DNA from 3 places in the Rossellomorea marisflavi genome. Region 1 is predicted to be linked to each of the others. Evidence: riboswitches for the same ligand, from Rfam matches in the RefSeq annotation. Region 1 holds a riboswitch; each other region holds the start of a gene.
What was found. Region 1 has a riboswitch for cobalamin ahead of K6T23_RS18045 (prenyltransferase/squalene oxidase repeat-containing protein). Riboswitches for the same ligand answer to the same signal wherever they lie in the genome.

Region 1 (8,159 bases):
TATGGAGAAACTGGCTCAGATCCTTCGCACGAAGCGTGAGAAGCGCGGTGCCATCGACTTCGATTTCAAAGAAGCGAAGGTGCTTGTGAACGAAGAAGGCGCTCCGACGGAAGTCGTCATGCGCGAGCGTTCCGTTGCCGAAAAGCTCATCGAGGAGTTCATGCTGGCAGCGAACGAAACCGTCGCGGAACATTTCCATTGGATGGAAGTGCCGTTCATCTATCGTATCCATGAAGATCCGAAGGAAGATAAGCTTATGCGCTTCTTCGAGTTCATCACGAACTTCGGTCTCATCGTGAAAGGCTCTGCGAATTCGATCCATCCGCGTGCCCTCCAGGAAATCATCGATGACGTCCAGGGGAAAGCGGAGGAGATGGTTGTCTCCACGATGATGCTCCGCTCCATGCAACAGGCGAAGTACGATCCGGAAAGCCTCGGTCACTTCGGCCTTGCAACAGAGTTCTATACCCACTTCACCTCACCGATCCGCCGTTATCCGGATCTGATCGTCCACCGTTTGATCAGGACATACTTGATCGAAGGAAAGGTCGACCAAGCGACGCGCGACAAATGGGGAGCACAGATGGGGAATATCGCCCAGCATACCTCCAGCCGCGAACGCCGTGCCGTCGATGCTGAACGTGAGACGGATGAGCTGAAGAAAGCAGAGTACATGGAAGACAAGGTCGGGGAAGAGTACGACGGGATCATCAGCTCTGTCACCAACTTCGGACTGTTCGTCGAGCTTCCGAATACAATCGAGGGCCTTGTCCATGTGAGCTACATGACCGATGACTATTACCGGTTTGATGAGCGTCAGTTGGCCATGATCGGAGAGCGCACGGCAAACGTCTACCGCATCGGTGACGAAATCACTGTCCGCGTGGTAAACGTCAACAAGGACGAACGCGCCATCGACTTCGAGATCGTCGGCATGAAAGGCACCCGTCGCCGCGACGACAAAGCCCGCTCATTCCGACCGGAACGTAAAGGTAAACCGACAAGCAAGCCGGGCAAAAAGCCTGCTGATAAAGACAAAAAAGAAGGCGGCGAATGGTCCACACGCCCGCCGAAGAACAATAAGAAGAAAAAGAAGAACAAAAAGTTCTTCGACAATGCTCCAAAAAGCAAACGCAAAAAGAAAAAGTAAGCATAAGGAGCATGGGAATCCACCCGTGCTCCTGTTTCATCCTACCCATACTGGTGTATTTATGAGATAATGGCACCACAGAAAGAGAGAGAGGGATTCACATGCCAAAGGGAGAAGGCAAGCTCATTGCCCAGAATAAAAAAGCCCGCCATGACTTCGCCGTCGAAGAGACGTTCGAAGCAGGCATCGTCCTCCAGGGGACGGAAATCAAATCGATCCGCGGCGGTCGCGTCAACTTGAAGGATTCCTTCGCCCGCATCCGAAACGGAGAAGTATACGTCTACAACATGCACGTATCGCCTTACGAGCAGGGGAACCGGTACAATCATGATCCGCTCCGCACGAGGAAGCTCCTCCTTCACCGCAGGCAGATCAATAAGCTCATCGGTGAAACGAAAGAAGCAGGATATTCACTCGTCCCGCTGAAGCTGTACATCAAAAACGGCGTCGCCAAGCTCCTCATCGGTCTTGCACGTGGTAAGAAGAAATATGACAAACGTGAAGATCTGAAGCGCAAGGAAGCCAACCGCTCCATCCAGCGCGAGCTCGCCCAAAGGCAAAAAGGGAATTACTGATCCTTCCAGTTGCATTTGGCGCTCAGTTTGTTATAATAAATAGTGTCGCAGGGCAAACTGACTGCGATAAGAACAATTGAATAAGTAACCAGTGAGAACTTATTCTTTCCCGTTCTTCCTCATATGGGGACGTTACGGATTCGACAGGGATAGTTCGAGCTTGGGTTGCGAGCCGTAGGGATCGTCTACGTTAAAACGTCAAAGCCAATAATAACTGGCAAAACTAACAATAACCTAGCTCTAGCTGCGTAATAGCGCTTTAGCTGTTCCTCCCTCCATCGCCTATGTGGTAGGGTAAGGGACTCACTCTTAGTAGGCTACGCCGGAGTCCACCGTCTGAGGACAAAGGAAGAGATTAACCAGACTAGCTGCACGGACGCCAGTCGGTAGGCATAAGCTGCAGCGAAACCGCGAATATATCGACTACGCTCGTAGACGCACAAGTGCCGTTATTTCTGGACGAGGGTTCGACTCCCTCCGTCTCCACCAAATACATATTTGGTGGTTTTATTTTGTCTTAAATAGTTAACACAAGCCATCCCGGCTTCCTTCAGGGATGGCTTTTTTAGTGTTTAGAGGTTATTCGTGTTGATACGAGGAGCACGTGGTTCCAGTTCAGCGCTCGCCTTGGCATTTTCATTGTTTCGGTCGTGTTGATTTTGTCTTTCCTTATCCAATGCAGATCGGTTTTCTGATTTGCTCTTTTTATCCTTCATGCCATCGCCCCCTCTTGCTAATATGCTCCAAGAATGAGGGCTTGAATCATACAAAAAAGGACTTGTCGAAACAAGTCCTCTTGCTATTCAATGACTATTTCTCCCACAGTTCGATCAGCCGCCCATCCGGGTCCTTGATCCAAACGAACTGGCCAAAGTCGCCGCTCTGCTTATCCTTCGCAAGTGGGACCCCGACCCGCTCAATGTGAGCGAGTACCTCTTCCATATCATGAACCTGAAAGTTCACCATCACCTGTTGGTCTTTCGGAAAATACTCATCCTCGTTGTCAAACAGTGAGAAGATGGTCTCACTGTTTCCTTCAATTTTTATGATTGCACCGTTCCATTCACCGATATCCAAGCCTAAAACCTTGTTGTACCATTGTTTCAAAGCCTCTGGGTTTTGCGATCTCCAGAAGACTCCTCCGAATCCTTTGATCATTTTTGTGAATCCTCACTTTCTAAATAACTTCTCTTACTACGTTATTTCGGTATAAGATTCACAACTCCTTCCATCATATTCAATTGATTTAAGGCTATAGGTATTGAACTTTTAAAAGAGACGCCCTGAGCGCTAATATAAATCGGGATGACTACCATTATCATGGAAAAAGATTGGTAAAATAATTTTCAATGGTACAAACCCCGACAAACCCCGCCACCCATCAACATCCTTCCCCATTTCCTGATATTCCTCCAATTAACAGTATATTGAATTGAGCGAATGTTTCCATTAAGATGGAGAGGAATATAACTTCATAGGTGCATATTGGTTCAGCCTCGGGTTCGGGGCTGATTAAAAGGGAATCAGGTGTGAATCCTGAGCGGTCCGGCCACTGTAAGTGATGAGCGATCTTTTGGAAATGCCACTGGATGTTAGAGTCCGGGAAGGCGGAAGGGAGCGATGAATCATGAGTCAGGAGACCTGCCTGTATGTGTATTGGTGGAGCCTTCCGGTAAAAGGTGAAGCGAGGTGGATCAGTATGCATGGGGTTGGTATGTGCACGTCGATTTCAAAGCCTTGTTCTTCTTTCGGGAAGAGCAGGGCTTTTTTATATACATATTATTTATCTAGTACAGGGGATAAGGGACACGGGAGGATATGTGAGTGAGAATACTTCAAGCAATGTTGGCAAGTGTATTGAGCGTTGTGCTGTTTTTTGGTGTGCCGGTTGCGGGGATTCCGTCTGGACACGCAGAGGCAGCGACAAGTACGGATGTTTCGCTGGCTGAAATCAATAAAACCATTGAAGGTGCTGCGAATCACATTCTGGACAGCGGTGTAAGTAGTGAGTGGGAAGCCATAGGACTTGCGACAGCGGGATATCCAGTGCCGGAAGCCTATTATCAGAATAATTTCAGTGAATCGGTGGATAGCCAGGTCATCAATCCGTCGAGATACGCTAAGATTACCGATATTGAACGCCACGTGATTGCGGCGGCGGCAATCGGTTTGGATCCATTGTCTGTCAACGGCACAGACTTGATTGAAAAGATCTACAACAGTCATGATGTGTCACCAGGGAATGACACGATGACCCTTCAAGGGAATAACGGACCGATCTTCGCCTTGATCGCGTTGGACAGCCAACAGTTCGAGGTGCCATCAGATGCCAAGTGGACACGTCAAAAGCTGATTGATGAGCTTTTGAAGCAGCAGAATGAGGATGGAAGCTGGTCACTCAGTGCATACATGTCGGGCCCGAGCTATGATATCACGGCCATGGCCTTGATTGCCTTGGCACCCTATACATCCCAGGGGAATGTGAAGAAAGCGGTAGATCGTGCGCTCTCATTTCTATCTGCAGAACAGCAATCAAGCGGAGGATTTGACGATCCATTTGTCGGGGGGACTTCAAGTGAAGCCACTTCCCAGGTGATCATTGCCCTGACGTCGAACGGGATTGATCCGACGTCAAAGGCATTCACGAAAGGATCCAATAATCTCGTCACACACCTTCTGAGCTTCAAGTCGGAGGATGGCGGATTTATGCATGTCAGTCCAGGCAATTCCAACGGGATGGCGACCGAGCAAGCCCTGCAGGCCCTCGTTGCGTATCAGAAATTCTTAAAAGGGGAGGGGAAGCTTTATTCATTCCCTAAACCATTGGAGCCGGAACCACCGACACCCATGCCTGATCCGACCCTTAGCATAAAAGGGGTGAAAGATGGCGAGATTGTTGCAACGCCAGAGATCACGGTCACGGCTGAGGCAAAGGATGGAGAAGGAAACGCCTTGGTAGTCGACGCGAAGTTGAATGATCAGGCCCTTGAAGGCAACAAATCAGGCGAGTTTGTCCTTTCCTTAAATGAGGGGAAGAATGTTCTCATTGTCAGCGCACAAGATCAGAATGAAAAAGTGGTGTCAAAGAAAGTGACCATCCAGTACAAAAAAGAAGCCAAAGATGAGGATCCGCCAAAGCTGCTGGACCAGGTGACCCTAAAGCCTGTATGGAAAGATGGAAAAGGCACGATTGAGATGGATAGTATCAGCAACCTGAAGGAAGGGGGAGATATTATCATCGAGATCCCGGACGATTCGGTTACCATCGTCTTCCCGGATGAAAGCATGAGTGCGATGGTCAATAAAGGGGCGACGCTTCACTTGGAATCATCTCAAGTGAAAATGAAGACTGAATTGAAAGGGTTCTCAAAAAAAGAAGCAGAATTCTCCATCCAGCGCATGGAAGGCATGAAGGAAGCTCTTAGTAACGTGTACGACTTTACCATCAAACAGGATGGGAAAAACATTCATGATGTGAAAGATGCCGTAGAGCTGTCCTTCGCCGTCAAGGAAGAAGAGGTGGACAGCACATCTACCGCCGTTTACTTCTATAATGCCGATACGGGAAAATGGGACCATGTCGGAGGGGACTATTCCGACGGGTGGTTCAGTGTACAACCTGATCACTTGAGCACATTCGCTGTGTTCAACTCGGCACCAACGGGAACGGAAGAGGAAGAGAAAACAAATGAACCAGAAAAAACACAGGATGAGGGAAAAACGGGCTCGTCTCCAAAGGAAAACAAGAAAGACGATACTGTTGTACCGGCAGCCAACCCTTCTTCGGGGAAAAAGCTCCCCAATACAGGAGTGAACGAATGGTATCTTCCAGTCGCGGGAGGGCTCCTTCTACTCACGGGTCTCTCGATCTATTTCTGGGGTGAACGGAAGAAGAGGAAGATGGAGATAAAAGGTTAGGAGGAGTTCGATGAAGAAGCAACGTAAGCTCATACTGTCGATCCTGACGGTGTTCTTCCTTACTCTTGGAGTAATCGGGGTCACCTATGGTTTCTCCGGCGAAGAAGAAAAGGCACCAACAAGTAAGCAAGTGGCGGGTAGCGAAAACTCCGTCGCTTCCGTGACCGGGGATAAAGAAAAACAAAAAGATCCAAACGCTATCACCGATGAACATTCCAAGACTGAGGAACAGGAAGAAAAGAAAGAGGAAAAAGACAAAAACGAGAAATCGGACAGCACAACCACTAAAAGCACAAAAGAGGACGGCAAGGCTGATCCTCAGCAACAAGAAGAAAGAAACGGAACAACGGAACGTCTTGAATCTGAAGGAAAGCCAGACAAACAAGGATCATCGGCATCAAGGAAAGAAGCAAAGACAGAGTCAAACCAAAAAACAGAGAGCCCAAAAGAATCCAAAGCTGCTTCCGTCTCTGAACGTGCCGGATCAACACAACCAGAAAGCAAGGCACCGGCGCCTCAGCCTTCCAAAAAGCCTGCACCCGCTCCAAAACCTGAAAAGGAAGAAAAGCAGGCAGCGACGTCGACAGTCACCTATTCCATTGTGGCAGATAGTCAAATGGGTACGGTGCTCCCTCCGACTTCAGTCGAAATCGAGGATGGGGATACGGTCCTTGATGTGCTCATCGAGGTGACACGTTCTCAAGGAATTCCCATGTCGTTCCGCGGTGGTACAGGAGCGAATGCATATGTAGAAGGAATCAACAACCTATTTGAGTTTGACCGGGGATCCGGCAGCGGTTGGATGTACCGGGTGAATGGGATCTTCCCTAACAGAGGGGCAGGAGTGGTTCCCCTCCAAGACGGAGATCGCATTGAGTGGCTTTACACCATCGACTTCGGGAAAGATCTCGGAGCGGAGCTCAAGCCGTTCCGCTAGAAGAAAGGGGTACGCAACGTGACAATCAGATTGAAAGAACTTCACCCCTTCGTAAGCTTTCTCTACTACGTTTGTGCGGGTGTGTGCATGATGATGTTCACCCATCCGTTGTTCCTGTCTGTATCCATCTTGATCCTGGTAGGGGTGAATATCCTTCAAGGAACCCGGGGGAAACTGATCCGTTCTATGCCTGCGATCGCTTGCATGGGGCTTATCATCATCATCATGAATCCCCTTTTCGTCCGAAGGGGAGCCACCGTGCTGTTCTATTTCCGTCATAATCCCGTGACATTGGAGGGAGTGGCATACGGGATGATCATGGCCATGAGTCTATTGGGGATCTTCATCCTGTTCATTTCATTCAACGATGTGATCCACGGGCGGAAATTCTTATTTCTCTTTTCAAAAGTGTGGCCACAGCTCGCCCTCCTACTAATGATTACGGTGCGTTTCGTACCGCTGCTCATTACCCGGTGGAAGGACCTGTATCACACGCAAAAGCTCAGGGGACACGATATGTTCAAAGGAAGCGTGAAGAAGCGGAGCAGGACGGGCATGCTCTATATGCAAAAGCTCCTCACGTGGTCGTTGGAAGAGGCGCTTCAAACGGCTGAGTCCATGAATGCAAGAGGGTTCGGGGAGAGGAAGAGGTCGCATTATCAGCTGTTCTCATTCCGCTATTCCGATTGGGGAGCGTCCATCGTCTTAGCAGGGATAGCCGGCGTGTGTGTGTATTCTGCACAGCACGGAATCGGGACCCTCAATGTGTATCCACAGCTGGGGACACTCTCATTTTCCCCTTCGGACTGGCTGATCTTGATCCTGTTCATTTGTTTGATGGCATTCCCCATTTTACTTGAAGGAGGCAGTCAACTTCGATGGCATGTATTGAACTCGACAAACTAAGCTTTCATTATCCAGAGGAAGAACAAGCAGCCATCCGCTCCCTTTCCCTTACCGTGGATAAAGGGGATTTCATTGTGATCGGAGGTCCTTCAGGCTGTGGGAAGACAACCCTTCTGAAGCTGTTGAAAAAGGAACTCACGCCGGTAGGCAGGATGACAGGACAGATCAGGATGTCAGATATGGGAGTAGGATTCGTGTTTCAGGACCCGGAAAATCAGATTGTCATGGATAACGTCCTTAGTGAACTTGTATTCGGCATGGAAAACGAGCAATTGGGGACGGAGGAGATGCGGCAACGCGTGGCGGAAATGGTTCATTTCTTCGGTATGGAAGACCTGCTCGATCAGGATACAAAACATCTTTCTGGCGGACAGAAGCAGTTGATGAACGTGGCGAGCGTCCTCCTGCAAAAGCCGGACCTGTTGTTATTGGATGAACCGACGTCCCAACTCGACCCGGTCCAGGCAAAAGCACTGATTCAATTTGTCCACCGTCTGAACGAAGAATTCGGGATGACGATCATCATGGTCGAGCACCGATTGGAAGAGCTCTATCCCATCGCGGATCGGGTGATCCTCATGGAGAAAGGAAGCGTGGCCTATGAAGGGGCGGCAAGGACAGTCGTTTCCACTGTGTGGAAGAACCAGGACAACACGTTTCTTCCGTTCCTTCC
Region 2 (8,159 bases), 290 kb from region 1:
GGATAGAGGTTTTGCACCCCTTCAAGGCCCATTTCCTTCAAAAGGGCAGAGGCCTCTTTCCTTTTCTCGGGGGTAACGGTGCCCTTGATGGACAGACCGATCAGAATATTCTCCTCGATCGTCTTCCACGGGAAGAGATAGTCCTGTTGGAGCATGTATCCGGTCAGGTCCCTTCTTTCGGAAATGGGGCGCCCTTCAAGGTTCACGGATCCTTCTGTGGGATCCATGAGGCCCGCGATGATGGAAAGGAGGGTGGTCTTGCCGCACCCGCTCGGTCCGATGAACGAAATGAACTCACCTTCATCCACATGAAGGGAAATATCCTCGATGGCGGAATTGGCTGATTTCAAGGAAAAGTACGTATGGCTGATGGAATCCAACGATAAAAAACTCAACAGTGAACCCTCCTGTCTGATACGTAAGAAGGGCTGACTCATCCGTCAGCCCGATCTTAGCTATTCTTTGGATGCTTTTTCGGCAATCGACGTATTCACCAGTGTGTCGTGATCGATCCTTTCAGGCAGTTCTCCCGCTTCATCCATGATGTTCTGGAGATTTTCCCACTCTTCCTGATCGAGTATCGGATCGGTAGCATAGGAGCCTTGTGATTTGTAGCGGTCCACGACGGTTTCCATAATGCCGGGATCTGTATCCTCGAAGTACGGTGCAATCACATCGGAGATCTCTTTCGCACTAGCTTGATCGACCCATTGCTGTGCCTTATAGAGGGCACGGGTGAACTTATCGACGGTTTCATCGTTCTTGTTCATGTAGCTTTCTTTTGCCATGAAGGTCGTATAAGGCACATGTCCGGACTCGGTGCCGAATGAGGCGACAATATGGCCTTTTCCTTCTTTCTCGAAGATGGAAGCGGTCGGTTCGAACAGCTGTACATAGTCACCTGTACCGGATGCGAAGGCATTCGCCACATTGGCGAAATCGATGTTCTGGATCAAGTCGAGATCCTTGTGCGGATCGATGCCGTGCTCCTTCAGCACATATTCGCCGACCATCTGTGGCATGCCGCCTTTACGCTGGCCGAGGAAGGTCGTTCCCTTCAACTGATCCCACTCGAAGTTCTCCACCTTTTCCCTGGAGACAAGGAAGGTACCGTCTGTCTGGGTGAGCTGGGCGAAGTTGATCACCGGGTCATCCGAGCCCTGTGCGTGGACATAAATGGACGTTTCCGATCCGACAAGGGCGATGTCGGCTCCGTTCGACAGGAGGGCCGTCATCGTCTTGTCCCCGCCCCAGGTGGTTTTCAGCTCGACATTCAATCCTTCGTCTTCGAAGAATCCTTTCTCTATTGCTACATATTCGGGTGCATAGAAGATCGATCGGGTGACTTCTGCCACACGTACTTTCTCAAGGGGTTCTGCCTGTTTCCCGCAGCCTGAGGTCAATAAAGCAATTCCGGCGACTGCCATGCCGGTCCGTATCCACTTTTTCACAGCCGTTTCCTCCTTTACTGCATGACCGACATTTTACCTGTCACGCACGGTTTTCATTTGCTAAACCATTGTATGTTTGGGGTAAAATATGTGTGAATACCCATGGGAAAGGAAGAGATGATGAAAAACGGGACGATTATACAAAAATATGAATTCCCTTCCCCGAATCCTTCGATCAGGATGTACGAGCTGACGTATATGTCTGGCGGATTGAAGGTGAAGGGGATGCTTGCGGAGCCAGCGAACGGCAGCGGGTACCCCGGCTTCCTATACTTAAGGGGAGGAATCAAGGGAGTGGGGAAAGTGAGGCCAGCGAGGATCGGCCAGTTTGCTTCCCACGGCTTCATCGTCTTTGCCCCTTATTACCGGGGGAACCTCGGTGGAGAGGGAAGCGAGGACTTTGCCGGTGATGATCGCGAGGATGCCGTATCTGGAGTGGAACTTCTGCGGGATCATCCTCGGGTGACAGGAGGGATCCATGTGTTCGGATTCTCCCGCGGCGGGGTGATGGCCCTTCTGACGGCCATCGAACAGCCTGATGTTGCTTCCGTCGTCTCCTGGGGAGGAGTAACGGACATGTTCCTTACATACGAAGAGCGGGTCGATCTGCGCCGCATGATGAAACGCGTCATCGGCGGAACCCCGAAGAAAGTACCCGAGCGTTATGAGTGGAGAACGCCGCTCTTCCAGCTTGATCGCCTGAAGGCACCGGTCCTGATCATTCACGGTGAACAGGATCAGAACGTCTCCATCGAACATGCCCACCGCCTTGAAGCGGGGCTGAGGGAAATGGGGAAAACCGTTGAGACACAGTATTATCAAGCCTACACGCATTATTTCCCGCCACGTAAGAATCAGGAAATCGTTGCAGGAATGTGTGAGTGGATGAAAAAACAAGAGGGGGAATGAGCAATGGGCATGCCGATGGAACTGAACACCATGATCGTAACGAAGAATAACGAAATTAGAGAGGAAGAGAATCTCTTCACGCTTGTGAAAGAGGGGTACCGCCTCTACCCGATGGAGATTCCCATTGAAGTAAGGGTGACTAAACACAGCGAGCCGAACGCCATCGGCCGAATCGAAAAACTAAGTTGGAAAGACGGAGAAACATCGATTACGTACCGGCTGCTTTCTTTGAACTCGACAAACTGAAGTAGCCGGCAGGTTCATCGATGACAGGCAGGAATCCTTTCTGTATGATGGGAAAAAGAAGCTTTTTTTCCAAGGAGGAGATGAATGTGGCACAATCGGTCAACCTGCAAGCGAAGCTGGCCCCTTACCGTACAGCACTTGATGGAACGGAGATTCCGTCTGTCCATCTACATATAAAAGAAGGGAAAACTGGCCCTTATGATAGTAAGATCGCCGGGGATCCATATTTCCCGAAGGCGGATGAGTATCCTGTGGACGGGGAGGGGCACCCGATGAAACTGTTGGCCCAGATCAATTTCGGTCAGCTCCCGAAGCTCGAAGATTATCCCGAATCAGGACTTCTGCAGATCTTCATTTCGGTACATGATGATCTGTACGGAATGAACATCGACCAGAAGCAGGACCAAAAGGATTTCCGCATCAGATTTATAGAAGAGCCGTTCCTGCCGAAAGAAGAGCTGATATCCGATTTTTCTTTCGTGAAAATCCCCGATGACGTGTATTTCCCTGTCACGAAGGAAGGTGCCGTCCTGGCGGAATTGACCAGTGAAACAATCAGCGCCGGCGACTACCGCTTCGAGAAGGTGTTCGGGAAGGAAAGCTGGGATCTGTTTGAATCCATGACCGATGATGGTGAAGAGGCAGACGCCCTCATGGATGAATTCTATGAAACCCAGAGCGGTTTCGGACATAAGATCGGAGGATATCCGGGCTTCACACAGGAGGATCCGCGTCAGTATGAAAATCAGGATCATGCACTCCTGCTGCTTCAAATCGACTCGGATGATGAAGTGGACATGATGTGGGGTGACTGCGGCATTGCCAACTTCTTCATAAAAAAAGAAGATCTTAAGAAGAAACAGTTCGGCAATGTGGTCTATAACTGGGATTGTTCATAATACAAGGCCGGTTGCAAAAAATGTTTTAGTCATAGCAAAACCCGAATTCATTTGCCTACGATCAGGCGATTGAATTCGGGTTTTCACCTTTTTTGGAATAAAAGAATGTTATTGGTCCCAGCGGTTGATTGGAGTGCAAGACATAGACTCCTGCGGGAGAGTAGCTAATGTGAGACCCGCAGGCCTGCCAAGGAGGCTCACGGGCTACCCGCGGAAAGCGAAGGCTTGCACGGAAATCATGAGCGGCATAAAGAACCTACACTGTTCGTGTCCATCATTTTTCAATCTCTTCATAGAGGAGGTATCGTTCGTCAGAAGTCTTGGCGATGAGATAGGTGCTGTGGTCCTTCACATAATAAAGATCCGTTCCCTTCTTCAGATGATTCGCCGTATAGTCTTTTTCAGGGTGGAACTCATCCCCGATCTTCTCCTTGATCACCCCTGCTTTCCCGTCGAGGGTGAGCGTCTTCTTCACAGGCAGCAGCACATATCCTTTCCCGTTCAACACCAGCATATCCCCGTATCCACACAACTCGTAGCTCTTTTCTTCACTTCCGCAGCCTGCCAGCAGCAGGAAAACGAAGCTCAGTGGGATCAACCATTTCATGCTATCATCCCTTCTTGTTTGTTTGTCCTTTTCATTCCTATTCAGAACCGGACGGGTTCATGAGAGGGATCTGAAAAAATAGAAACACCCCAAGGGGGCTCGCATGGTATAATGGTCCTTAAGTGAATAGACCTTCGCAGAAATCAGGTGCGCTCGCGCATAAAGGGAATCCGGTGAAAAACCGGAGCTGTTTCCGCAACTGTAAGTGCTAACGAACCAAGGGAAAACCCACTGTTCAACCATTGAACGGGAAGGGCCTTGAAGTAGGATGATGCACAAGCCAGGATACCTGCCTGATTTCCATCGTATTATGCTCTTCGGAAGTTAAGGGGATGGTGCGGCTTGATGCATCTTTTTTGATGATGATTGCCGGCCGTTTGGCTGGTTTTTTTTATGCCCGTTTCCGCTACGATCGGTGATTCACTAAAAGAGAAGAAAGGGAGGATGAATGTGGGAAAAAAGGATTTCAGGTACATCTGTTATCCGTATATGAGGGAATCCCAGTCGACGGTCGACTTTGAGATCAGGACGGATTCCCTGGCAACGAGGATCGGTCAGGCTTCTTCATTGACAGAGGGGAGAGTCCGTGAAGATCTGCTTTATCTTTGTGAGATGGCGTATCACCTGAATGGTTCGGTGCGGGGGGAGATGGCCATCACCCTCCAGGATCTGCAGCGATTGAGCGACCTGTATGACACGTACGTGAACGAAGTGGAAGAGGAAATCAGAACGTTCCTGCTTCCCCAGGGATGCTACGCGGCGACGGTCCTTCATACGTGCAGGAGCGAAGCGAAGAAATCGGTCAGGGCCCTTCATAAGGTAAGCCTCGAACAGAAAGTGGACAATCTGCTGTTCAAATATGCGCACCTGATGGCAAATGTCCTGTTTGTCATGGCCGTGTATGTGAATAAAGGTGAAGGGGTAAAAGAAATTCCTTTTATCAGCAAGTCCTATGGAGTATCAAAATCAGGCAAGGGAGAATAGTGAGATGAAAAAACAAGCATGGATCGGATTGTTCATCAGCATCGGTCTCATTCTATCAGGATGTGGAGCCGGGGAAGAAACAGCATCAACGAAAAAAGAAGAAAAGTCTACTGCCTATAGCGTCAAGGATGACCGGGGAGAAGAAGTCACATTCAAAAAGGTACCGGAGACCGTCGTTTCCCTGCAGCCGAGCAATACAGAGATCCTGTATGCAGTCGGAGCAGGGGACAAGGTGGTCGGGGTGACAGAATTCGATCATTATCCGAAGGAAGTGGAGGATCTCGAGGTCATCTCCGATTCCATGACAGTGAATACGGAAAAAGTGATTTCCTTGGATCCGGACGTGGTGATTGCCTATACAACAGGTGATGAAGCAGGAGTCAAGCAGCTTGAGGATGCGGGCATTCCGGTTTTCGTCATCCAGTCTGCTCAAACCTTTGACGACGTATACGGCGACATCGAACAGGTGGCAAAGGTGATGGGGGCTCAAAAAAAGGGGAACGAAGTGATTGAAGGAATGAAGAAGCAAATCTCCGATGTCGGGGAAAAGGTCAAGTCCCTTGACGAAAAAGAAAAGGTCTATTTTGAAATCAGTCCAGCCCCTGAGATCTATACGGCCGGTAGCGCGACCTTCCAGCAGGAGATCCTCCAGGTTGCTGGTGTGGATAATGTATTTGCCGATCAGGAGGGCTGGCCGAAGCTCGGAGAAGAAGAAATCATCAAACGGAACCCGGCAACCATCCTGACTACAGTGAACTATGTGGAAAATCCAGTAGATGAAATCAAATCCAGGACCGGCTGGGACACCATCGATGCCGTGAAGGGTGAACGGGTCATCTATCTTGATTCCGATGTCATGTCCCGACCGGGCCCGAGGATCGGTGAGGCAGTCGAAATCACAGCCAAGGCTGTTTATCCGGACCTTTTCTAGAATTCAATCATAATCGTGTAAAAGAAAGCCTTTTCAAACTTGCTTTTAATATGTAAACTAATAATATAATTAAGTTTACATATTTTAAGGGGTGCATGTAAATGGATCGAGACAGGTTGAGAATGATTATTCAGTGCGGGGTGTTTGCGGCGATCACGGGAATCTTTGCGCAGATCGAGATTCCCCTGCCCCTCGTGCCCATCAGCGGGCAGACGTTGGCAGTGGGATTGACGGCGACGATTCTTGGGAGCCGTTATGGGGCGTTTGCCCTCATAGGATACACAGCTATCGGTGCAGCCGGACTCCCGGTGTTTGCAGGGATGAGCGGAGGTGCCCATGTCCTGGTCGGACCGACGGGAGGGTACATCTTCGGTTTCGTCGCGGCGGCTTATGTGACAGGATTGATCCTGGAGAAAACCTCTTTCAACCTGCCCATGGCCATGGTAGCCAATCTGGTCGGGATGGTCGTGACCCTGATTCTCGGGACGATCCAGTTGAAGTTCGTGGCAGACCTTGGGTGGAGCCAGGCGATGGCAGCAGGGGTCTATCCGTTCCTGGTAGGAGGAGTGATCAAGGCGGCCCTTGCCAGTTGGCTTGGGATCGTCGTACGCAATCGCTTGGTGCAGGCCAGGTTGATCAAGCCGGCAGTCGCCTGAAGAGCTTTCGAACAATAAAGGAAAGAGATGGGCACAAAACTAAAAAAGGCCCCTTTAATGCCGAACACGATCAGTATAGGATCTTAATACCGCTCATGATTTCCGTGCAAGACTTCGCTTTCCGCGGGTAGCCCGTGAGCCTCCTCGGCACGCCTGCGGGGTCTCACATCAGCTACTCTTCCCGCAGGAGTCTTCGTCTTGCACTCCGATCAACCGCTGGAAACGATGTAATTTGAATATTCATTAAACGAACGTAAAACCCGAATCATTTGCTTTATCGTAGGCAAGTGATTCGGGTTTTTCTATGACTAAAACATGTTCGTCTCAGCCTCTTTTTAATAGCTGAACATCGACCAGTAGCCGATGTCATGAAATCCGATTCGTTTATAGATCTTGCCTGCATCCGGGTTATCATAGAAGAGGCAGAGCTCCTTTCCTTCCCTTAGAAGATCCCCCACAAGCTTGGACATGCACTTACTCGCGTAGCCTCTTTTCTTGTAATCGGCATGGGTGCAGACCCCGACAATCATGGCCGATTTCGAGTTCTCTGCGGTAGTGGAAGCGGAGGCAGCCAAACGACCGTCCCCTTCAATGTAATAGCTCCTGGCAGCACCGGCTTTCATGCTGTGCTCCTTGCTTTCCACTGAGATATTGGAGTGCTCGAATTCCGGAACGGTGAGAAGGAGTTCGACAAGGGCGGGGATGTCTTCGATTCCCGCTTCTTTCACCATGGACAGGTCACTTTGATCGAGTGATTCCCCTTGGGTGCATTTGGCATAGTGAAGATGCCTTTTCTGCTTCGTCTCCCGGGAAATGAAAGGGTCAAGCTTCGAAACGATCTCTTTCAGTCCTGAAATATAGAGGAACTCCTCATCTTTATTGATGATGGAGGCAAATCCTTCTGCATCATACTCACCGGGTGCATATGGTATGTAGTTTTCCCTGTATCTCAGGAGTACACCGCGCAATACTCCTTCATCGGTGAAATCCCCCCAAACCTTCTGGAAATCCTGGTCGTACCCGAAGGCTTCGATATCCCCGATGATAAATAGGTTCTCTGCAGGCGCCTGGGTGATAAGGTCCTGACAGATAGAGTCGTCTTCGGTGGTCAGTTGTCTGATCATGTTTGGTCTCTCCCTGTAAATTTTTTCTTGTAATCATATCAAGAGAAGGGAGGAGAGTAAAGGGAAAATTCGAAAAAATAATAAGATACCACTTCTATACACCGCTCATGATCTCCGTGTAAGACTACGCTTTCCGCGGGTAGCCCGTGAGCCTCCTCGGCACGCCTGTAGGATTTCAACATCAGCGACTCTTCCTTTAGGGAGTCTTTACCGCTGGAAACAATAAAATACCCGAACGCATTCGCCTTATCTTGGCAAATGCATTCGGGTTTTACTATGACTAAAACATGGAGTTCCAGCCTTTTTACTTATCCCCTACCTGCCTGGAAGGAAGGATATTTGGTCATTCCGC
Region 3 (8,159 bases), 1.1 Mb from region 1:
GTCGAAACCCTGGGCAAGCAGGGACACCATGGTGCCGATCCACACGCATGTGATCATCGTCGCAAGTGTTTGTCCCGATTTCGCTCCGGAAGCGAAGCTTTTGGACCAACCTTCAATCAGCTGTTTGATCCCGCCTTCATACATCCTCATATTGACCGCTCCCTTGCCACTCAGCGCACGTACCCTCTCTCCGCTTCCTGAAGCCTTCTTGGCGAACGTGTAATGCTCGACCACCTCCTGTCGCATGGCTTCATGACCACCTAGTCGTTCATAGCTTTCCCTTGAACAGATCATGCACTGACCGTAGCCCCCACGAGCCCTGCCCAGAAAATGAACAGAGGCCATGATGATGAGCTGGAAGAAAAGGGAGAACGGTTCATAACTGTGCTTCATCACGTGATAAGGCTGGATCGTGAGGATGCCGGAGGAATGTTGTTCTTCATATGCCTCACAAACTTTGAGAAGTCCCGAACTCCCGAGCCATGTATCGCTATCCAAAAATATCAGGGTATCTCCACGCGCGACCTTTGTCCCGTTCCAACACGCCCACGTTTTACCTGCCCACCCTTCAGGTGGAGGGGGTGCATCTACGATCTGTACCCCATAAGAACTTGCCACCTCTTTCGTCCTATCCGTTGATCCATCATTCACGACGATCACTTCTAAGGGGGTGGCCAGCTGTGTCGAGAGGCTTTCAAGAAGCCTGCTTATGGTGAGTTCCTCGTTCCGTGCAGGTATGATGACAGAACATTTTTTCACAAGAAATGCTTTTTGGACATGGATGTCCTTCTTCAATCGGTGAACCTTTGGGAATAAGACGAACGTCAGAAGAATGGCAGTGATCCAAAGTATCATTTGATACACCTCTATCAGTCATTTTTACTGCCATTTTAGTCATGAACGCTCGTCTCCATACCTTTAGTCGATTAAATTCTGTGAAAACTGGCTAGAATGGATAGCGGATAAACCTGATATTGAAGGAGGAAGAAGTATGAAGAGGAAAGTAGTCATTGTCGGTGGAGGCATTGCAGGGATGTCTGCGGCCATCAGATTGGCGGCGGAAGGACATGCGGTGACCATCTTGGAGAAAGGGGAAAGACTTGGTGGGAAACTTAACCAGCGGAATGGGAAAGGATTCACCTTTGACACGGGTCCATCGATCCTCACCATGCCGTGGGTCTTGGAAAAGGTGTTTGCCCATGCGGATCGTGATGTGCATGATTATATTGAAATCGTCAGGGTCGATCCGGGCTGGAGGACATTTTTTGAAGATGGGAAGGTCATCGATTTGTCAGCGGATCTGCCCACCCTGCTTGCTGAGATCAAAAAGCAGTCCCCTGATGATGCCGAGCAGCTGTTTCAATACCTCTCCTATGGCAGTAAGATGTATGAGTTGACGATGAAAAGCTTCTACAAAAAAAGCATCAGTGGTCTTCAGGATCTGCGGATGATGCACGGGGTGAAGGAACTTCTCGAGATGGATCCCATGAAGTCGATGGATGCCGCCACCCGCAAGTTCATCAAGGATAAACACCTGAGGCAGCTGTTTAATTTCTTGATCATGTATGTAGGGTCATCTCCGTATCAATCCCCTGCGATCATGTCCCAATTGACTCACGTTCAACTGGGGATCGGTGTTCATTACGTCAAAGGCGGAATGTATAAAATCGCAGAAGCGATGGAGAAACTCCTCGGTGAGCTTGGTGTCGATGTGAGGCTTCGTTGTGAGGTGGAGGATATCGTGACGACGGGTAGCCGCGCAGAGGGTGTACGAACGAAGCTTGGTGAGGTGATTCCTGCAGATCTCGTCATATCCAATCTCGAGGCGATCCCAGCCTATCAGTCACTTCTCGGTGAGCTGCCTGAAGCGAAAACGGAAGTGGAGGAGCTGAGCAAGTATGCACCATCCGTATCCGGCCTAGTGATGCTCCTTGGCGTAGACAAGACGTATGACCATCTCTCTCATCATAACTTCTTCTTCAGTGAAGACCCGAAGAAAGAATTTCATCAGATCTTTGAAGAAAAGAAAATGGCGGATGATCCTACGGTCTATATCGGGATTTCCTCAAAAACAGATCCTTCTCAGGCACCTGTGGGAAAAGAGAATCTATTCATCCTCACACATGTACCTCCATTGAAAAAAGGAGAAGACTGGAGCCGGCATGAAGAAGCATACAGGGAAGTGATCCTGAACAAGCTGGAGCGCATGGGTGTAGAAGGGCTCAGGGAGCATATCGAGTTTGAATACACCTTTACACCGAATGATATTCAGAAGCTTTACGGGTCGAATGGCGGTTCGATCTATGGAACGGTGACGGATCGAAAATTAAATGGAGGCTTCAAGGTTCCGAATAAAAGCCGGATCTTGTCCAATGTATATTTTGTGGGGGGATCGACCCATCCAGGTGGAGGGGTCCCGATGGTTTCATTGTCAGGACAACTGACAGCAGAGCTGATCCTCGAGGAACAAGCGAAAGCCGGAAGAGCCACTGGATAATAAAATGCCGCGTGGATGTTTACACCCACGCGGCATTTTTGTGATCATTCTTTCCAGTTTTCCTCGATGAATTCGTCCCTTCCGGACTTGGCTCGGTCTTCCTTGTATTCATCGGGATTTGTTTTATAGAAGTCCTGGTGATAATCTTCAGCAGGATAAAAAGTGGAAGCAGGGAGAATCGCCGTCACGATGGGTTTTTTAAACCGGCCGCTTTCTTCGATCTCTTTTTTTGTGGCTTCTGCTGCAATCCGCTGATCTTCATCATGATAAAAGATGGCCGTGCGGTATTGGTCACCACGGTCCTGGAATTGACCGCCATCATCCGTTGGATCGATTTGTGGCCAATATAACTCCAGCAGCCGTTCGTATGGGAAGAGGTCGGGATCATATGTGATCTGAACCGCTTCATAGTGACCGCTGTTTCCTTCCTTCACTTCTTTGTAAGCCGGGTCCTTGACGTGCCCCCCCGTGTAGCCGGAAACGATTCCGTGTATACCCGGAAGCTCATCAAAAGGCTTCACCATGCACCAGAAGCATCCTCCTGCGAATGTTGCCAAATGTGTATGTGCACCCATCAATTCGTCCTCCAATTCATAGTAGTTGTCAAGATTCCGTATTTTCAGGAAGAGATTGAATCTCCTTGATCGCCCAGTCACACCAATCGACATACATTTGCGCGTACCTGATTCCATACTCCGCCGTCAAATATTCTCCAACCAGATCATACCCGGGTTTTTTGCCTTGAAACGTCTGTTCCTTCCACTGCCCGGTCCCGGTGACCACCATTTCGTTGTGCGCCTTCATCCGATGAAGGAGAGAGATGGCTTCTTCTTTTGAAATAACGTGAAAGGCAGAAGTCTTGATCAGGAACTCATCCTTGATCTTGGCTGGTTTGCTCTTGGTATGGATCATCCATTCGATCAGGTGGCGTTCTCCATCAGGGGTAATCGTGTATACCTTCTTATTGGGGCTGCCTTCCTGATAGACGATATTATGAGTGGTCAGATGTTCTTCTTCCATCTTCCCGAGTTCCTTGTAAACCTGGGAGTGGGTAGAGCTCCAATAGTAGATTTGCTGTGTTTTGAATGTATGGAACAGGTCATAGCCCGTCTGAGGTTGCTTGGCCAATAAACCGAGCAATGCATATCGAATTGACATAAAAAAAACTCCTTATCATGTTGACGCGCTGGGCCGATGAATCTCTCAATATGGTCCATTATATCACGAATGGATTCTCAAAGCCCTTAGAAGACGGCATTCGACATGCTGGATGTGAAAAAAGATTCACTATCCTTGTAAACTTGTGTATAATTCTGAGTGGATAATCTTACATAACGATCATGGGTGAGGCGCTTGACGCCTCATAATAGGGAAGCCGGTTCAACTCCGGCGCGGTCCCGCCACTGTAAATGGGTTTGCTCCTTCAACGCCACTGTTTCTGAGAAATGGGAAGGCGAGGAAGCGCATACTCATGAGCCAGGAGACCTGCCCATGTTCTGATCACACCGTCTACGCGGATAGAAGGGTGTACGGTGCTTGATGCATTTTACACTAACATCCCTGTTGCAGGGATGTTTTTCTTTCGCCTGGAACGAATAAGGAGGAGAAACGATTGAAACATTCAATCAAGATCGTATTAGCCCTGTTCCTAGCGCTTGGATTATTGACAGCATGTGGAACGACAGACAACAAAGCAGAGGAAAAAACCTCTGAAAAAAGCAGTGAATCAGCATCCAAACCTGTCACGGTAGAGGATGCACTCGGGGATGATATCACCCTTGAGAAAGCACCCGAAAAGATTGTCACCCTGATCCCAAGTAATACGGAGATCCTTTTTGAATTGGGGCTCGGAGACAGCGTCGTCGGAGTGACCGATTTTGATAACTATCCGGAAGAAGCGGCAGATATCGAGAAGATCGGTGGAATGGAATTCAACGTCGAGAAGATCGTAGGGATGAAACCGGACCTGGTCCTTGCCCATGAATCCACGGCTGTATCAGCAAAAGCCGGTCTTGATCAAATCAGGGATTCTGGTATTCCTGTATATGTCGTACGTGATGCGTCGAGCTTTGATAAAGTTTATACAACAATCGAGAATATCGGGAAGCTTGTCGGGAAGAATGAAGAAGCGGAAAAGGTCGTTTCAGACATGAAAGACGGGATCGACTCGATTAAAGAAAAAACCGCTTCTGTAAAAGAGAAGAAAAGCGTATATGTGGAAGTGTCCGGAGAGCCTGAAATCTATTCCACCGGGAAGAATACCTTTGTGGATGAAATGCTTGCGACCATCAATGCCGATAATGTAATGGGAGATCAAGAAGGCTGGATCAAAGTGAGTGAAGAAGACGTACTCGCAAAAAATCCTGACCTCATCATCACGACTTACGGTGAGCAAGCCGTCCAACAAGTCCTAGACCGCAGCGCATGGAAGGACGTACAAGCCGTCAAGGGTAAAGAAGTGCATGATGTGAACACCGATCTTGTGACCCGTTCAGGTCCGAGGATCGTAGAAGGAGTAGAGGAAATTGCCAAAGCGGTCTATCCGGAGCTATTCAACGAATAAAATTTGGATCAGTTACGCTGCGTCATTTGCATTCCTTATCATTTCTATATTGGTCGCCATCTCAGTCGGTACAATCCGCGTCCCGTTCTTGGATATCATCCAGATCATCGGGGCGAAAATGACTGGCAGAGATGTTCCTCCAGAGGTAGATCAGATGTTCATTAATATCGTTTATTCCATCAGGCTTCCAAGAGTCCTGTTGGCCATGATTGTAGGAAGCTCCCTTGCTGTTGCGGGAGCTTCTTTTCAAGGTCTCTTGCGGAATCCCCTTGCCGATCCATACACGCTGGGCGTTTCTTCCGGAGCATCAGTGGGAGCAGTGGTGACGCTCTTTTTCCATCTGACAATCCCGTTCATCGGCCCATTCACCCTTCCATTTCTAAGCATCCTGTTTTCCATCGTGACCATCTTTATCGTCCTGTGGTTTGCTCAAAAGGTCGAAAGGACGATGAAGGTGGAGACCATCATCCTCACGGGCATCATCTTCAGTTCGTTCCTGGGATCTTTCATCTCCCTTATGATTGCACTCACAGGGGAGGAATTGAGACAAATCATCGGATGGCTACTCGGAAGCGTGTCCATGAGAGGCTGGGAGTATGTGGGGATCGTTCTGCCATTCTTCGTGGTCGGCGTCCTTTTGCTGCTGCTCAATGCCAAAGAGTTGAACGGGATGAGTTTCGGGGAGGATCAGGCACGCTACATCGGGATATCGGTCCAGAAAAGGAAGCTCATGATCCTCATCTCCGGAAGCATCCTCACAGGGGCGGCTGTAGCCGTTTCCGGTACGATCGGGTTTGTCGGCTTGGTGGTGCCTCATTTCCTTCGCAGGATTGTCGGTCATGACCATGTTCATCTCCTACCATTATCAGTGCTTACGGGTGGAGGTTTCCTCGTGCTGGCTGATCTTGTATCGAGGACCATCATCGCTCCGACTGAGCTGCCGATCGGAGTCATCACTTCTCTAGTGGGGGCCCCGATATTTGCTTATATTCTTCTGAAGAAAAGGAGGGCGTCCATATGATGGAGGCAGACCGCGTATCGGTCGGATATGAAGGAAGGAAGGTCGTCGACGATATCAGCTTCTCCATCGGGGAATCGGAATTCTTTGGTATACTCGGCCCTAATGGCAGCGGTAAGACGACGCTATTGAAAGCCATGACGGGTCTTCTTCCGTTGCTGGACGGGAAAATCGAGATTGCCGGAAAATCCATCAATGCATACAACGCCAAGGAGCTTGCCCGTATGGTAGCCGTCCTTCCCCAGCTTTCGGGAGACACTTTTTCTTACCAGGTGAAGGAAACCGTCATGCTTGGCCGGTATGCCCATCAAAAAGGCTTCCTCAAGACGGTTTCCGAATATGACGAAGAAGTGGTGGGGCGCGTCATGGATCAGACAGGGGTTGGGGTGTTCAAGGACAAATACCTTCATGAGCTCTCTGGGGGGGAACGGCAGCGGGTCTTCCTTGCACAAGCCCTTGCTCAGGAGCCGAGATTATTGCTCCTGGATGAGCCCACCAATCATCTTGATCTATCCTATCAGAAATCCCTACTCGACCTCATTAAGAAGCAAACACATGAAGATGGTCTGACGGTGATCTCCATCTTCCACGATCTTAATCTGGCCAGTCTATACTGTGACCGGCTTTTATTGCTTGAAGACGGTAAAACGAAAACCATCCATCTTCCTGAAGAAGTGCTCAAAGAAGAAAACATCGAATCCGTATACCGCACGAAGGTGCAAAAACAAGCCCACCCGAGTGTGGCCAAACCTCAAATGATGATCATCCCCGAGGCAGAAGCAGCTGCCCATGCCAAGATGGGGGCGCATCATCTCTCCATAGGAGAAAATGTGATTCATTATGCAGCCCCGGCCCACTTGAAATGCATGTCTTCAGGAGTGAGCGGGGCAGGTATCGGTTGGTATGCCGATTTTGTCAATCGGAGGGTCTCACCGACCTATGACCATGTTGATTATGCAGGGGACATGCGCAGGTTCATTCAAGAACATGATCTCGAACCGTCACGTACCGTCGGCATGATGACGGCATTGGACTTGTCACTGGCAGCCCATGGACGATACGAAGATGGAGATAAGGCGGTGTTCGTCGTCGTCACGGCAGGTACGGGTAACGCCATTGATGTTTCGACCAGCTATCTCCACCCGTCCGACCATGCTCCCGGTACCATCAACCTGTGGGTTTTCATAGAAGGGAATTTGACGGATGAAGCGTTTATTGAAGCGTTGGTAACATCCACTGAAGCAAAAGTCAAAGCGCTCCTTGATGAAGGGATAACGGATCCGCGTACAGGTGGAAGCGCAACGGGGACACCGACGGACAGCATCCTCATCGCTTCTACCCAGAACGGGGAGAAGGATCCGTTCGCAGGTCCTGTAACGAAAATCGGGAAACTCATTGGCCGGGGGGTCCATGAGGTGACCAGGCAGGCAGTCCAAAACTATAAGAACCATAAAAGAGGGGAAGAGAAGTGAATGGAATTTGCTGTGGTCGACACGCCATTTGACTGGAGGGACTTCGTATGAATAAGCATGCCATCTTTATTTTCTTTGTGCTGCTGGCAATTCCTGCAGGACTAATGGATATCCACCTTATCGGTATACATTTGACCCTCATCAGTCTGCCGCCACTCCTTGCTGCGTCCTTCCTTGGTACATACAGAGGAGTCCTGGTCGCAATCGTTGGAGGTATGAGCCTCCTGGCTGTGAATGGTCCTTTGCCTTCATCGTTCAATCATATCGCCTTTTTATTAGGAGCCGTATGGCTGTTTGGGGTAATCTTCAGCAAATGGAGAGCGGAAGGGGCAGCAGTGGTTTTCTTGTGCGTTTACGGCTTACTCTGTCCGTTGATCATGCAATCCATCAAAAGCAGCCCTTCTTTTGCGACGTTTTGTCTATCCGCCATCCTCAATCTGACCATCGCTCATTTTGTGTATGGTTTCTTCAAAAGAAAATCATGAGCCTTCTGCCCTCTGTCACAAGTTGTACACAACCAACGTGCGCGCTTTCAAAACAAAGAATGACGGCTGGGAGGGTATGAATTCCTGAATAAAAAGTACTAATATCATACTTACTTTTCCAATT

Region 2: linked by a shared signal. The riboswitch ahead of K6T23_RS16470 (hypothetical protein) and the one ahead of K6T23_RS18045 (prenyltransferase/squalene oxidase repeat-containing protein) in region 1 are both predicted to bind cobalamin.
Region 3: linked by a shared signal. The riboswitch ahead of K6T23_RS12225 (ABC transporter substrate-binding protein) and the one ahead of K6T23_RS18045 (prenyltransferase/squalene oxidase repeat-containing protein) in region 1 are both predicted to bind cobalamin.

The regions. Positions count from the first base shown of each region.
Region 1 is NZ_CP081870.1:3,446,182-3,454,340, reverse strand. It holds gene rnr (ribonuclease R) at 1-1,150, shown strand, start outside; gene smpB (SsrA-binding protein SmpB) at 1,252-1,725, shown strand; RNA gene ssrA (transfer-messenger RNA) at 1,851-2,214, shown strand; gene K6T23_RS18055 (hypothetical protein) at 2,298-2,441, opposite strand; gene K6T23_RS18050 (VOC family protein) at 2,536-2,883, opposite strand; cobalamin riboswitch at 3,195-3,388, shown strand; gene K6T23_RS18045 (prenyltransferase/squalene oxidase repeat-containing protein) at 3,550-5,643, shown strand; gene K6T23_RS18040 (DUF4430 domain-containing protein) at 5,654-6,580, shown strand; gene K6T23_RS18035 (energy-coupling factor transporter transmembrane component T) at 6,599-7,486, shown strand; gene K6T23_RS18030 (ABC transporter ATP-binding protein) at 7,459-8,159, shown strand, end outside.
Region 2 is NZ_CP081870.1:3,158,369-3,166,527, reverse strand. It holds gene K6T23_RS16500 (ABC transporter ATP-binding protein) at 1-395, opposite strand, end outside; gene K6T23_RS16495 (ABC transporter substrate-binding protein) at 456-1,427, opposite strand; gene K6T23_RS16490 (alpha/beta hydrolase family protein) at 1,572-2,360, shown strand; gene K6T23_RS16485 (DUF2584 domain-containing protein) at 2,364-2,606, shown strand; gene K6T23_RS16480 (YwqG family protein) at 2,693-3,505, shown strand; gene K6T23_RS16475 (hypothetical protein) at 3,780-4,112, opposite strand; cobalamin riboswitch at 4,241-4,423, shown strand; gene K6T23_RS16470 (hypothetical protein) at 4,557-5,096, shown strand; gene K6T23_RS16465 (ABC transporter substrate-binding protein) at 5,101-6,027, shown strand; gene K6T23_RS16460 (biotin transporter BioY) at 6,129-6,683, shown strand; gene K6T23_RS16455 (GNAT family N-acetyltransferase) at 7,019-7,807, opposite strand; gene K6T23_RS16450 (glucose 1-dehydrogenase) at 8,116-8,159, opposite strand, start outside.
Region 3 is NZ_CP081870.1:2,338,016-2,346,174, reverse strand. It holds gene K6T23_RS12245 (glycosyltransferase family 2 protein) at 1-855, opposite strand, end outside; gene K6T23_RS12240 (phytoene desaturase family protein) at 992-2,497, shown strand; gene msrA (peptide-methionine (S)-S-oxide reductase MsrA) at 2,542-3,072, opposite strand; gene K6T23_RS12230 (PadR family transcriptional regulator) at 3,101-3,655, opposite strand; cobalamin riboswitch at 3,823-4,004, shown strand; gene K6T23_RS12225 (ABC transporter substrate-binding protein) at 4,110-5,060, shown strand; gene K6T23_RS12220 (FecCD family ABC transporter permease) at 5,023-6,081, shown strand; gene K6T23_RS12215 (adenosylcobinamide amidohydrolase) at 6,078-7,550, shown strand; gene K6T23_RS12210 (hypothetical protein) at 7,598-8,035, shown strand.